DNA from 4 places in the Paenibacillus sp. DCT19 genome. Region 1 is predicted to be linked to each of the others. Evidence: predicted binding sites of a transcription regulator. Region 1 holds the regulator's gene; each other region holds the start of a gene.
The links. The regulator Rex, encoded in region 1, represses fermentation and respiration genes when NADH is low (regulators of the CRP and FNR family bind a similar motif). The targets are predictions, from matches to a motif close to TTGTGAAATATTTCACAA.
Positions count from the first base shown of each region.

Region 2: the regulator Rex is predicted to act here: its motif matches at 2,324-2,341, upstream of DMB88_RS27655 (formate/nitrite transporter family protein).
Region 3: the regulator Rex is predicted to act here: its motif matches at 1,921-1,938, upstream of DMB88_RS28325 (cytochrome ubiquinol oxidase subunit I).
Region 4: the regulator Rex is predicted to act here: its motif matches at 1,812-1,829, upstream of adhE (bifunctional acetaldehyde-CoA/alcohol dehydrogenase).

Region 1 is NZ_CP029639.1:4,074,649-4,078,357, forward strand. It holds gene DMB88_RS18375 (hypothetical protein) at 215-742, opposite strand; gene DMB88_RS18380 (amidohydrolase) at 778-2,082, opposite strand; gene DMB88_RS18385 (redox-sensing transcriptional repressor Rex) at 2,069-2,722, opposite strand; partial or broken gene dinG (ATP-dependent DNA helicase DinG) at 2,935-3,709, opposite strand, start outside.
Region 2 is NZ_CP029639.1:6,095,221-6,098,929, forward strand. It holds gene DMB88_RS27650 (molybdopterin-containing oxidoreductase family protein) at 1-698, opposite strand, end outside; gene DMB88_RS27655 (formate/nitrite transporter family protein) at 1,362-2,204, opposite strand; gene DMB88_RS30380 (hypothetical protein) at 2,681-2,824, shown strand.
Region 3 is NZ_CP029639.1:6,258,291-6,261,999, forward strand. It holds gene cydB (cytochrome d ubiquinol oxidase subunit II) at 1-391, opposite strand, end outside; gene DMB88_RS28325 (cytochrome ubiquinol oxidase subunit I) at 378-1,793, opposite strand; gene DMB88_RS28330 (hypothetical protein) at 2,421-3,497, shown strand; gene DMB88_RS28335 (glycosyltransferase) at 3,497-3,709, shown strand, end outside.
Region 4 is NZ_CP029639.1:4,260,019-4,263,727, reverse strand. It holds gene DMB88_RS19345 (hypothetical protein) at 1-669, shown strand, start outside; gene DMB88_RS19340 (Crp/Fnr family transcriptional regulator) at 770-1,483, opposite strand; gene adhE (bifunctional acetaldehyde-CoA/alcohol dehydrogenase) at 1,910-3,709, shown strand, end outside.

The DNA.
Region 1 (3,709 bases):
TACATATCTGAGTATATCACATCGTATATACAATTTCGAAGGCTAAAATATGAATAAATTATTAATTTTAACTATTCAAATCCAATAGAATGACAAAAACACCAAAGAACCGGTGCAGTATAATACCATCCGCCGGAACATTGGTGTTTTATTGTATGATACGATTTAAAATCTCTACTCATAACTTTAGAGTAATATGCTCTCCTACTATGGCTTAGCTATTTGGTAATGTGTAGACTAAATCTACCTGTTCCCCATTGCTAAACCGATAGAAACGATAATAATTGTGGGTAGCATCATTATAATATACTTGCCATACATAGATTCCGTTTACGACACCAGGCATAATGCGCTTAATTTCTCCACCTGGTACCTCCGAGCTAAATCGATTGCGAATCTGGGTTTCAGACATGCCATTCTGAATCAGTTCACTGTGAACTGCATCAGAGCCTGTTACCGGCTTGTTTGTATTATCAAATTTCACCCATACAAGAACATCCTGGTTGTCCTTATTTTTACCTACAAAGGTCCAATAGATGTTGTCAGCGTCCTCTTTACCGCCCCAGACATACTTCCGAATGTCCTGAGTGAACGTAATGTCTTGCTGCTGTGCAGCTTCAATAGCCATAGCTTCTTCATTGCGCTGATCCTGAGTGACATAGACATAATAACGTTGAAGTCCAAACAGGAGCAGAACCAGAACCAGCAACGATATCCAGATCCACTTCTTTTTTCTCTTCAAAAGCCGAACTTCCTTTCCTCTAAGACGCTGCATGATTAACGAGCAAGCAGACCATCAAATGCCGATTGAGATTCACGCAAGATGCGCTCTTCGTCCATCGTGAGACATTCGCCATGTTTAACTACCTGTTTACCATCCACCCACACATGCTCCACGTCTTTTGCTGAAGCCGAATAAATGGCATGGGAGATTAGATCTGTATGCGGATAGAAATGAGCCTGTTCAATGTTGAGGGCGATAAAATCGGCCTTCATCCCTACTTCTAATAGACCCGTGTCATCTAAGAAAATAGACTTAGCGCCGTAAGCTGTCCCTAACAAAAGAGCTTCTCCAGCGGGTACAGCGGTTGGATCACCCGATACTCCTTTATGAATAAGTGCTGCCAGTCTCATCTCTTCAAACATATCCAGGTTGTTGTTGCTTGCAGGGCCATCCGTTCCCAAGGATACCATCACACCGGCTTTTAGAAGATCCGGTACACGAGCGACACCCGAAGCAAGCTTCAAGTTACTACCCGGATTATGGGAGACTGCAACATGATTTCGAGCCAAAATTTCAATTTCCTCGTCATTCAAATGTACGGCATGAGCTACGAGGGAAGGACGGGAGAAGAATCCCAGTTTCTCCAGATGAGCTACAGGACGAAGTCCATAATCCGTTACATTTTGCTCCACTTCTCGGATCGTTTCTGACATGTGTGTATGCAGAGGCAGATTCAAGTCGTGTGCAACTTGTACAAGCTTCTCTATGTAATCTGGCGGACAAGTGTACGGAGCGTGTGGGGAGATTACCGTGGTGATGCGGCCATCCGCTTGTCCATGCCATTCACGGGCAAATGCAGCCGACTCTTCCAACTTACGCATCTGCTCTTCTTCTGAACACAGGCCAATAACACCACGAGCTAGGGAAGCACGAATCCCGGATTGTTCTACCACTTTAGCCACTTGATCCATATGATCATACATATCGAGGAAAGCCGTCGTTCCGCCTTTGAGCATTTCTAATACGGACAGGGATGATCCCCAGTACACATCTTCAGCTGTCATTTTCGCTTCCATAGGCCACATTTTTTCTTGCAGCCATACTTGCAGAGCTAGATCATCGCCGTGCCCTCTAAGCAAAGACATTGCTGCATGACCATGCGTATTGATCAGACCCGGTAGGAAAAGAAGTCCTTTTCCATCCACTTTAGGCAGGTTCTCGTCCCCTTCCGGCAACGTCTCACCAATATGCACAATCTTATCATTTTCCACAACCATATAGCCTTGAACGACTTTCCAGTCCAAACCACTGTTTACGGCAAATTTGCCGTTATGAATAACCCATTTATTTGTTGTCATCTTCCTCGTCGTCCTTTCCATTCTCCAGGTAATAAGCTAGGCTGAGCAGATCCGTCGTAAAATCAGCATGATGAATGCGAATATGCGGCGGCGTTTTCAAAATCGTTGGTGCAAAATTAAGTATAGCCTCGATACCCGATTCAACCAGTTGATCAGCTACATTTTGAGCTTCTGTATCTGGAACTGTAATGATGCCGATTCGAATATTATCCTTTTGGACAGAATCTGATAATTCATTCATCGGTTGCACTTTCAGGCTATTAATCTGAGTACCGATTTTGGGTTCGTATGCATCAAACACGGCAACGATCTTCATGTTGTCTTTTAAGTAAGCATTGTAATTGGACAAGGCGTGCCCAAGGTTACCCGCACCCACCAATGCCACGTTGATTTGCTGATCAATCTTCAGAATATGGCGAATCTTCTCGATTAAGTAGGAAACGTCGTAACCAATGCCTTTGCGACCAAAATCACCAAAGTAGGCTAGATCCTTCCGAATCTGAGCTGGATTAAGATCCAAGCGCAGTCCTAGTTCTTGAGAAGAAACCGTAGTAACCTCGCGTTGACTCAATTCACTCAAATAGCGCAAGTAAACTGGCAAACGCCGCACTACCGCTTCTGATATTTTATCTGATTTCATTCGTTTACTCCCCTTTACCAATGTGACCCTGTAAATAGATTAAATAGGAGGCATCCTCGTATCCATACATGACGGTTTACCTGGACAGGATGCCTCAATGATATACATGATGATAGCGGTAACCTTTGTTCCTCAATGATTGAATCTAATAAATTTTACAACTAATTGCATTCATGGTGCAATGCTTGTGCGTATAGCACTGCTTCCGAAGCTTATTCAGTAGGTTGGTCTAACCACTCACGAATTCGTGGAACCATCTGTTCGGTGAGCATATGCTCCATTTTGGGACCTGGTAATGAATATAAGAAATACTTACCATAATACGCTTCAATGACTCGTGTATCGTATACAATGACGATGCCTCTGTCCTTCGCTGTGCGTACAAGTCTTCCGAACCCCTGCTTGAAACGAATAACAGCCTGTGGCACAGATAATTTCATAAATGGATTTTTCTTTTGTTGTTGCAACAGCTCGCTTTTCGCTTCCAGAAGTGGATGATTCGGCGGCTGGAACGGCAATCTAACAATAGCTAGACAGGTGAGTGCATCCCCTGGAATATCTACACCTTCCCAGAAACTGCTCGTACCCAAAAGCACAGTTGCCTTCGCGTCTTGGAAGCGGCGTGTGAGCTTCGAACGACTACCACTATCCACCCCTTGACCGAGCAGCGAGATATCGTTGCCAGCCAAGGCCTCCTTCAGCGGATCATACACTTGTCTCAACATCCGATACGACGTGAAGAGTACCATCATCCGTCCACGCGTCGCAATGGCAGTTTCAGCTAGTGAATGCACCAACATATCAACAAAGTGTGCATCCCTACGCTGCCTTTTACACTTGGGAAATCACGCGGAATGACAAGCAATGCCTGATCCCGATAACGGAACGGGGACGGCAGCAAGGACGTAAGCAGGCGGTTATGGTCTGCTGCTTCCTGCAGTCCTAATTGCTCAATCATAAATTGGAATGACTTATCTACAGAAAGGG
Region 2 (3,709 bases), 2.0 Mb from region 1:
ATGACTCCCAGTGCTAGCGCACTGTCTGTACCCGGGTAGAGCGGGATAAACCAGTCTCCCCATTGAGCGGTACGGTTGCGGTGTACGTCGATGACAACGATCTGAGCGCCCTGCTTGCGGGCTTTCTCTGCGAGTACAACCTGATGCATATTCGTGCTGACAATATTGCCTCCCCATACGATGATGAGGTCCGCATGCTCGGTATCCTCTGGGATCGTCCCTTGATTAGCACCCATGGTATATTTCCAGCCGGTATTGCCCGCCGCATTACAGATCGTCTGCTCCAGCATGCTCGCTCCAAGTGCGTTGAAGAAACGCCGATCCATACCGTCAACGCCGAGAATGCCCATATTGCCATAGAAACTGTACGGCAGAATACTCTCTGAACCATACGTCTCCGCAATGGAACTGAATTTGGAAGTAATCTCACCAATCGCTTCGTCCCAACTGATCCGTTCGAACTTCCCTTCGCCCTTGGCACCAACCCGTCGCATCGGATATTGAAGCCGCTCAGGGTGATATACACGCTCTGTCATATTTCTGACTTTATTGCAGATGGCTCCCTTAGTAATTGGATGATCGGGGTTCCCCACGACCTTTACAATTTTTCCGTTCTCTTTATGTAACAGCAGACCGCATGTATCCGGGCAATCAAGTGGACAAACCGCCGGAAATACACCATTCTCCTGATTAATCATGTTGAAGTTCCTCCCCTGTAAAAGCTATCTCTCTATCATATCTTCTCTAATGCATTAACGTAAAGAGAACAGTTCATTTTCCCGTCTACACAAGACGCCATTTTTTTGCAAAAAAAGTTTTTTGCTTATGATTCATTCTCCAGATTCAGGGGTAAATAAAAAACAAGGCATTAGGCTAGTGTTTCCCCACTTCCTCCTCATGCCATATCATGGACCACTCCCGAAATTCGCCATGAACAGGTTTCGTTCCCCCGAACCTTGTCATGGCGAATTTATTTTGTGTATTTATATAAATTAAACTAAAGAGCATTTACACTCGACACTCCGATGGCAGAATAACCTTCCGATCGCTGTTATCCCCAGATTTTTTTGATTCCCTTTTACAAAGGGAAAATCCGGGGATAAAGGCGAACGCTCCGCTTCTTCTTGTTATTTCTGCCCTCTACGTTTGGTGTAGATGTTTAATTCAATTTATATATTATATAAAACTAAACACATGATTATTTACAGCTGTCACTTCGATAGCAAAAAAACCTTAACTCTGCCTCACCGACAAAATTAAATATAAAAAACGATCTCGTTTCCGCTCTGCCACGGGGTTGCTCACCGTGATCTAGAACGTGACAAGATCGTCTGCACTGTCATACTTCCTGGATATAATCGTTACGCCTGTTTGCTCAGCATCGGTCTAGCTTCAGGCTCGGTTGCCATTTTCAACTCCGGCTTCACCTCCGACTCGCTTTTACGTAGATACACCATATAGTAGGCTGCCGCGACAAACAGAGCACCGCCCGTCAGATTACCAAGCCATACCGGAATGAAGTTCATGATGTATTGCGCCCACGAATAATGCCCTTCGAAGATCGCTGCAGGAATCAAGAACATATTCGCGACAACGTGCTGGAATCCAATCGCGACAAAGGCCATCGTAGGAAACCATATGCCGAGCACTTTACCACTCATCGTATCTGCTGCATAGCACAACCACACTGCCAGAGCGACTAGCCAGTTACAGCCAACACCGGAGATGAAGGCTTGCAGGAATCCGTCATGCAGCTTGTGCCCCGCCATATCCACAACCTTCGCTAAGTAGACGCCCTCACTCGTTAGCCCTAATACATGACCGAACGCATAAGCCACGAAGATCGCGCCTAGAAAGTTCCCAATCGTCACCAAAGTCAGGTTCTTGAGCATACTTCTCACCGATAGTTTACGTGCGATTGTAGCTAGAGGTACAGCCATCATATTGCCAGTTAGTAGTTCTCCACCGCCGATAAGCACAAGAATAAGACCTAATGGAAAGACAGACGCACCGATTAGGTTCACCAGGCTTCCCCACTCCGCTGGAGCAGAGGCAACTACCCGAATATTTAACAGAAATCCTAGAGATATAAACGCCCCTGCCATAAAACCAAGGATAAGTACAGATAACACAGGATTGTGAGCCTTCTTAATCCCGCTCTGCACCGTGTATTGTGCAACCTCAAGAGGTGTTTTGACCGCCATCGCCATTCTCTCCTTTGCTTCTCATATTGAATGGAACGTTCTTCAGTTCATGCCTAAGTTGTTACAGCTTCACTGTCTGAACTGTCTGATCTAATTGTATCTTGGCTGGAGATAAAACTTTGTGCAAATAATCACAAAGAATAGATGCATTTTTAGTTATTGATCGTTTTCATAAAGAAGACTCTCATTGCGTAACCTGCTTATATTCGCAGTGATCATACTTATAAATGAATAATGCATATCGAAATAAATTGCTACCGAAAACAGGATCAAAATTAATTTTTCCAGAATATATGAATATAAAATTAGGAGACCCGTATCAGCCGAGGCTTCTTTTTAGAATTAGGGTTCGAAACATCACATCAGTGAGACAAGCAAGAAGTTCCATGGTACAATAATCCAAACGAGGGTTCAATTAAAATTGGTGGAGTTGTGGTCCGGTGTTTTTGCCTCCTAAGCAAAGGAGGTGATTGCCTGTGACCACAATATTGTTGGTTTTTGCATGGATCAGAGGATTGTCTGCATTAGCACGATTGGTATTAGACGTGAGGCGAGTCTATATTTTGATCAAGCGTCGGAGACGACAAGCCAAAACGAAAAAAACCACCATTCAAGGTTAGCCTCCTGACAGTGGTTTTTTATCGAATATTTAATTTCTGGAGACACTTGCCGTGATTGTAACACCACCACAACAATTTGATACTCGTCGGTCTTCACTGTTCCCGCAGTGAAGGCTTTTTTATTTACATTTTATATCGGCTGAGCTATCAGACATAATACAAAATGTAAATCATGATTTACATCTTCATTATACTACCCATGTCAGCCCCAATTCAATCTAAAAAGTATACAAAACACTGAGTGTCCAGCGGAATCGGAATATTATGTGTATACATAATGAGGCGATTTTTTATTAATATTAAACATTTCTGTACAACAAATCAGTAATTGAGACTCGTATACCAGCGGTTTAAGTATTTCTGTATACAAGATGACTTATAAGGAGGAATCTCAACGGTGATGGAACTACGTTTCCTTATGCTCATGCCTAAAGATGCGATTTTCAATCACAATATTAGCTCTGGTGCAGCACCTATTGGGCCTAAACAAGTTTGAATCTATATCTTACGAACATGAGACACGCTATTTTGCCAATTCTGCACCGATCCGGTATCTTACGAACTCAGTGCACCTTATTGTTATCATTTGGAGTAGATCGGGACACTTTATGAGGCTTTTTCGCGAAATAGGGTTGCTGAGGTTCGTTACAATTCTAATATTGCTCAAATATGGGTTATAAGCTCACCTGAGTTCGTTAGAATTTTGGAGATGAATTTAAATGGTTCGAGTTGCTACTTCTAGACCTAGACGATTCACGTTAGTGCCCTTTAACCTAATGTTCCAATCGATTTTAAGTTATAGGAATGAAACGCTGGCGTGGTAACATTAGGAATTGTCACAGCCACTATTTTAGCTTTGATGCTGCACTTGCAGCATTCGAGGGG
Region 3 (3,709 bases), 2.2 Mb from region 1:
CAAACAGGAATGGCAGCAATGCGCTGGATACAACGATGATGATATCCCACGTTTTGCGCCACTGCTGCTGTTTCATTTTACTGCGGAATTCAAATGCCACCCCGCGTCCGATCAGAGCTAACAGCACCACAACTAGCGGCAGGTAGAAACCACTGAACAGCGTGGCGTACCAGTGCGGGAAAGCCGCAAACATGGCGCCTCCTGCGGTAATCAGCCACACCTCATTTCCATCCCAGAACGGGCCTATCGAATTAATTAGTGTACGACGCTCCCGGTCTGTCTTGGCGATGATGCCTGATGACATCCCCACACCAAAATCGAATCCTTCAAGGAAAAAGAACCCCACAAATAATACGGCGATCAACAAAAACCACAGCTCACTTAGTGACAACGGAATACCCCCCATCCACGCCGAACGGATCGGCTGACTCGTCCTGATCTTCTGGCTTATCTACGGCATATGGCCCTGCTTTGATCTCACGCACAAACAGATAAACCATTACGATACCCAGAACGGTGTACGCAGCCGTGAAGGCAATGGTAGAGAATAAGATCATACCTGCCGATACATTCGGTGAAACACCGGCCTCTGTCGTCATATAGCCAAATACCGTCCAAGGTTGTCTACCTACCTCGGTCATGATCCATCCAGAGGTATTGGCGATAAACGGCAGTGAAATGGCAAATACCATGAGGCGCATAAACCACGGCTTCGCCACTTCCAGCTTCTTGCGCATAGCCAGGTACGTACCGTATAGAGCAAGTGCAATCATCAAACCACCCGCTGCAATCATGATGCGGAAGCTCCAGAAGGTCGTACGCACCGGTGGGATGTAATCTCCAGGGCCGTAGGTCTGCTGGTATTCTGCATTCAATTCCTTCATCCCCTTGACGCTGCCCGAAAATTTACTGTACGAAAGGTAACTTAGCAATCCTGGGATTTTGACCTCCCCTGAATTCTCCTGCTTATCTGGATCGATGAAGGCAACCACCGTCCATGGTGCAGGGTCTTCTGTGGTTGTCCACGTTCCTTCACTGGCTGCCATTTTCATCGGTTGGGTCTCTACCAGGTATTGTGCCTGGAAGTGCCCAGAGAAGGCTACACCGAATGAGGATACAAGACCAATGATGATCGCGATATTGAATGATTTGCGGAAAATCTCAACGTCCTGCTTTTTCATCAACTTATAGGCGCTAATTCCTGTTACAACAAACGCTCCTGTCATTAGTGCTCCAAAGATCGTATGCGGGAACTCGACGAGAAGCTGACCATTGGTAATTAGAGCGAAGAAATCATTCATCTCGGCTCGGCCGTTGTTAATCTCGAAGCCAACCGGGTGCTGCATGAATGAATTGGCTGCCAGAATCCACAGCGCTGATAAGAAGGTGCCGACAAACACCAGCCAAATGCAGGCCAGATGGACTTTTTTGGACAAACGATCCCAGCCGAATATCCATAACCCAATAAAGGTAGACTCCATAAAAAACGCCAGCAAGGCTTCCACAGCCAGTGGCGCACCGAATACATCCCCAACAAAACGGGAGTACTCTGACCAGTTCATACCGAACTGGAACTCTTGCAGGATACCTGTAACGACGCCAACCGCAAAGTTGATCAGGAACAATTTGCCCCAGAACTTGGCCATCGTTTTGTAAATTTCTTTCCCCTTCATGACGTACAACGTCTCCATGATCGCTACCAGCAGCACTAGACCGATGGACAGCGGCACAAAAAAGAAATGGAAGATCGTTGTGAGCGCATATTGGATTCGCGATAGCATGATCGGATCCATACCGTTACCCCTTCTTTCTGTTCTATTCGCATTATTTATGTATGTACTTGGTATTGAAGCTGCACCTTCGCTGTCAGTCCACCAAATACATTGATGAACGTATTGTGCCAGATTACCTATTTTATACATGTGACAATAATCACAAACTTAATCAAAAAATCCACAAAAATGTGACGACGGTCACACATTAGTACAATTTTAAAAATATGGTTTCCAGTTATTTTGAATGCTTGTCAACTTCGTCTATTCACGGAAGTTGCTCATGTTTGAGACGGAATGCCCATATGTTAATGTCAGGCAACCTATTCCTTGTGCGAAACAGGCTTTACATATGGAGTGAGTCGAATGAATTTTATCCGTGTTATCCGAGTCAAAATGCAAACAAAGTGAGGTGATCCAGCCCGTGGAAGTACCTGTACAATCCAGCGAGAGCCAGATTCATCCGAACGAGACTACTCAAAATTATAAGGAGACGCCCCCTCTCTAATTCACTATGTTCTATTTCCCCGTAAAGGGGGATGGTCGACTTTCCCTTATCCAGACATTGCTGCACTACTGGCTGCTGAAGGGGCAGTCTACTATGTTAGCCATCTGGAACGATCAGACGATCTACCCACAGCGATTACGTTGATATCCTTACTGGAGGCGGAAGCACTGCTACAACAGCCTCGTACTGTTGCAGTCGTTGCGCATCCGTACTGGCTTACCGCAGTAGCCTCCATTCAGCCTGATCTGTTCATAACGCTCCTGCCAGAACCTGTCCAAGAGGAAGCTGACTCGCCACTCTGGGAGAGCTGTATTAGCAAGCTGGTAGGCATTTCTAATCTGGTATGTACGTCCTCAGAGACGCGTTATATGAAACTGGTATTTCAAGGTGTCCGCACCGTCTGGCTTGGTGGAGAAGATCCTACACCTACGGGGATGATGCAAAAGGATGAGCTTGAAATTCCGCTACGGGATTACGAAATGCTTTTTCTGCACGCACTCAAACAGATACTCAGCAGTGCCACAGATACGGTTACCCAGCTTCAATGTAAGCTACGAGCGGATTATTATCGTAAGCTCCGTTCCAAAACAGGCGCACATGAGACAATATCCTTTTTGCTCGCTGCTTATGAATATATATTGGAAGACTCGCGGGCAGCCGCCACAGTTCAAGAAGCATTTGCCCATGCAATCACATGTGGGCGCTCTGACTGTGTGCAATCACACTACCGCTTCCTCTCTGCCATTCAGGCAAAAGCCGGGGAGGTGGAGCACGCTCTGCAGGTGTATGGAACTACCGCCGCCACAGATCAGGAACGGCATCATTATGAGCAGCTGTGCCGCTGGCTGGAGGCTGGAGAGCATCAGCTGGTGCAAGCAGAACTATTGCGTCTGAACGATGACTATGGAACGGCATTAAAGGTACTGGATAAGCTCGGCGGAGAAACGGCTCGGCACTGGAAGTTTCGTATTTTCCAGGAAACCGGGCGTGTAGAGGAAGCACTTAAACTGGTTCATGCCGCAGATATTGTTGATCAAGCCAGCCAGCAAGATTATCGCCAATTGTCCGGCACCGCTCTAGCCCTGCGGGGAGAACGCCATGGAGCAGTGAAGTTATTTCTGGAATCAGCTCTTGATGATGAACATGCGCTTGCCCGAATCGTCGAAATGGAACTACTCGAACAAGCGATACAACAGCTGCTTGGGGAGGTGCCCTAATGTTTGACCCGAAAAAACGCAAACAGCATATGCGGGAGCCAATCCTCGAAGTAGAACCAGCCACCTTCCGGCGTATCCGCAAAAGCCAAAACAACAAACTGACCGCCATGCTTCAGGTTCGAAACGAACGTGGGCGATATCTGGAGGAAGTGCTGCACAATCTGAGTGATTTTGTAGATGAGATCGTGATCGTAGATGATGCCAGTACAGAT
Region 4 (3,709 bases), 190 kb from region 1:
TTAGTTATTCTCAGCGGATGTACAGAGACGCGGCCTTCGGAGCAGCCAGTGGTGCAGGAAACCGAATCCACGAATTCTATTACGGTTGCCATAGATGGCAGTACCTTTTTACCAGATGCAACTAAGTCGATCAAACGGGACTTTAGCGAAGGATTAACGCTTAAGAAGGCGCTAACGAACAGTGGGCTTGTTGATTTCACGGCTGATGGAAAACGAATTCAATCCGTCGGAGAGGTCTCGCTCGATTCCTCGTTAATCTGGGCTGTCAAATTGAATGGCAAAGATATTGATCCAGAAGATTGGAATATGGAGCTTCATGCCAAAGATGAAGTGATAATATATGTCAAAGCCGCTGACAGTTCAGGAGAAGGCGTAGCGTATCAGACGACCTTACTCAAAGTGAGCGGCGGCAACATTATGCCAAATCTTAATCGGCAATATGCTGGTGTGTATATTCAGGAGTGCACCGTTCGTGATGTATTAAAGTCCAGCGGCGTTGTGAGAATGTCTGAGAATAACAAATATGTGGTTGCTGTTGAAAATGTCATCCCACGAATGAATCAACGTTGGGTTATTAAGGTGAATGATAAGGAATTAATGGATAACGGCTTGGATATGAAGCTGAGTCCACGTGACGCGATTAAACTTGAATTAACGACGACATCCTAAATATCAAAAGGCCCATCTTCTACAGTGAGAAGATTGGGCCTTTTTTGTTATTTACATATTGCTACTTAGGATTATTGTAAGCGAATAATGAATAACTATCTTAGATCCGGCAGATCTCGCTAGGGCATAGTTCACAGTGACAGATGCCTTGCAGCATTTTCAGATCTTTGATAACGATCATGCCATTATCATATTCGATCGCGTCTTTTTTACGTAGATCACTTAACATACGGTTTACACTCTCACGGGTAGCACCAATCATATTGGACAGATCCGTATGCGTAATTTTTTTGTGGATGATCATATGATCGCCGTGTGGTTCACCATAAGAATTAGACAAACGAATTAAGGTAGAGCAGAGCGCACCAGGTTTGCCGTACAACATCAGATCACGGAATTTGGTCTGGGTGAGTCGATGGTGAATCCCCATCCATTTCATAAAATCAATGGCAAAGTCACAATGCTGACAGATCAGCATCTCCAGGTCTTTATGCTCCAATACACCTATTTCGCTGTCTTCCAGCACTTCTGCCGAGAAGGAATGCTTCGAACCGAAGAAAGGATCAGCCTGCCCAATCATATCTCCGGATTGATACATGTACATGATCAATTCTTTACCTTCATCAGTTGACTTCGTAATCTGGGCACGGCCTCTTTTCATATAATAAAGTTTGTCAGAGACATCGCCTTCCCAATACAGATGTGTTCCTTCGGGATAGGTTCTATCTTTCATCGTTACAAGTAAATGGTTGAAGTTCACATCCGAGAAACAGTTCGTATTCCCGCGTTTTTCCATCACTAGTTGGTCCCTCATAAGTCTATCTCCCCTTTGTCTCCAATCAAAGGCTGCATGTGGCTTACATGACCTTTGTGGTTCGCCGCAAACGGGTGCCGTCCGTTCAGGGTCATCTCGGCCGGGAAGGACGGTACAAATTGCGGTGGTTCAATTTTTAAGTTCAGTATATACCTAATCTTACCGTTTGAGGGGGATAGAAAGGGAACAAAAATGGCGAAATTTCAAACATTGTGATTAAATTCACTTTTTGTGGGCAAGTATGGAGCTGAAAGAGCCATGTAAAAAAAGGGAGTAGCAGTGCACTTGTTAGCAGACATTAAGAATCTAAATTTAAATTCGTAATACTTTGTGAAAAAAATCACATAATTAAATCATGTCCCATGATACGATGTGAATGTAAAGAAGAGAGACAACATAATACGAACCTTTAGGAGGATGAGGGAGATGGCTGTAAAGAACGAGGTCGCCCCAGCAAAAGAACCGACAGCAGGTCAGTATATTCAAACATTAATTGACAAAGCGAACAAAGCACACGCAGCATTCATGTCCATGGATCAACAGCAAATCGATCGAATTGTGCAAGCAATGGCGCTTGCAGGTCTGGATAAACACATGATGCTCGCCAAAATGGCTGTGGAAGAAACCGGCCGCGGTGTGTACGAAGATAAAATCACTAAAAATATATTTGCTACAGAATATGTGTACCATAGCATCAAATATGACAAAACCGTTGGTGTCATTGAAGATAATGAATATGAGAACTTCCAGAAAATTGCCGAGCCGGTTGGCATCATCATGGGGATTACGCCGGTTACCAACCCAACATCAACGACGATGTTTAAGGCACTGATCTCCATCAAGACTCGTAACCCGATTATCTTCGGTTTCCACCCTTCTGCACAGAACTGTAGCCGCGAAGCAGCCAAAATCTTGCTTGAAGCCGCAGTGAAGCATGGTGCTCCAGCCGACTGTATTCAGTGGATTGATGATCCATCCATGGATCGCACCAATGCCCTGATGAACCACAACGATGTGGCACTCATTCTGGCGACAGGCGGATCAGGCATGGTGCGAGCAGCATATAGCTGTGGTAAACCAGCACTGGGTGTAGGGCCAGGTAACGTACCTTGCTTCATTGAAAAAAGTGCGGATATCAATCAGGCAGTGACGGATCTGATTTTGTCCAAATCATTTGATAATGGGATGATCTGTGCTTCCGAGCAAGCGGTCATTATTGAAGAACCTATCTTCGATCAAGTCAAAAAGAAAATGATTGCCAATGGATGTTACTTCGTTAACAAGGAAGAAGCAGCTAAGCTGACCGCAGGCGCTATCAATGCTGAGAAATGTGCAGTTAACCCAGCGATTGTAGGTCAATCCGCCGTAGCGATTGCTCAGTTATGCGGTATTGAAGTTCCAGCAAGCACCAAAATCCTGGTTGCTGAAATTGAGGGTGTTGGCGTCAAATTCCCATTGTCTGCGGAAAAATTAAGCCCGGTACTGGCTTGTTACAAAGTCAAAACGGCAGCAGAAGGTATTGAACGTGCAGCAGAAGTGGTTGCTTTTGGCGGAATGGGACACTCATCCGTTATTCACTCCAACAATGAAGAAGTGATTAACAAGTTTGCAGATCGCCTGCAAACAGGACGGATCATCGTCAACTCACCTTCCACACACGGAGCAATTGGCGATATCTACAACACGAATATGCCATCGCTCACACTGGGATGTGGTTCATACGGACGTAACTCGACTTCGTCGAACGTAACTGCTGTCAACTTAATCAATGTGAAAAGGGTGGCTCGCCGTACCGTGAATATGCAATGGTTCAAAGTACCGAACAAGGTCTACTTCGAAAAAGGCGCGACGCAGTATCTCGCCAAAATGCCGGATATCACCCGTGTTGCAATTATTACGGATGCCATGATGGTGAAGCTGGGTTATGTGGAAAAGGTAGAGCACTATCTGCGTCAACGCCAAATGCCGGTAGCCATTGAAGTGTTCTCGGATGTTGAGCCGGATCCATCCACAACGACTGTAGATCGCGGAACCGAAATGATGCGTCGCTTCCAACCGGACTGCATTATCGCTCTCGGTGGCGGATCACCAATGGATGCTGCCAAAGCGATGTGGTTGTTCTATGAATATCCAGACACAGACTTTAATGATCTGAAGCAAAAATTCATGGATATCCGTAAACGGATCTACAAATATCCTAGACTTGGCGTAAAAGCAAAATTTGTG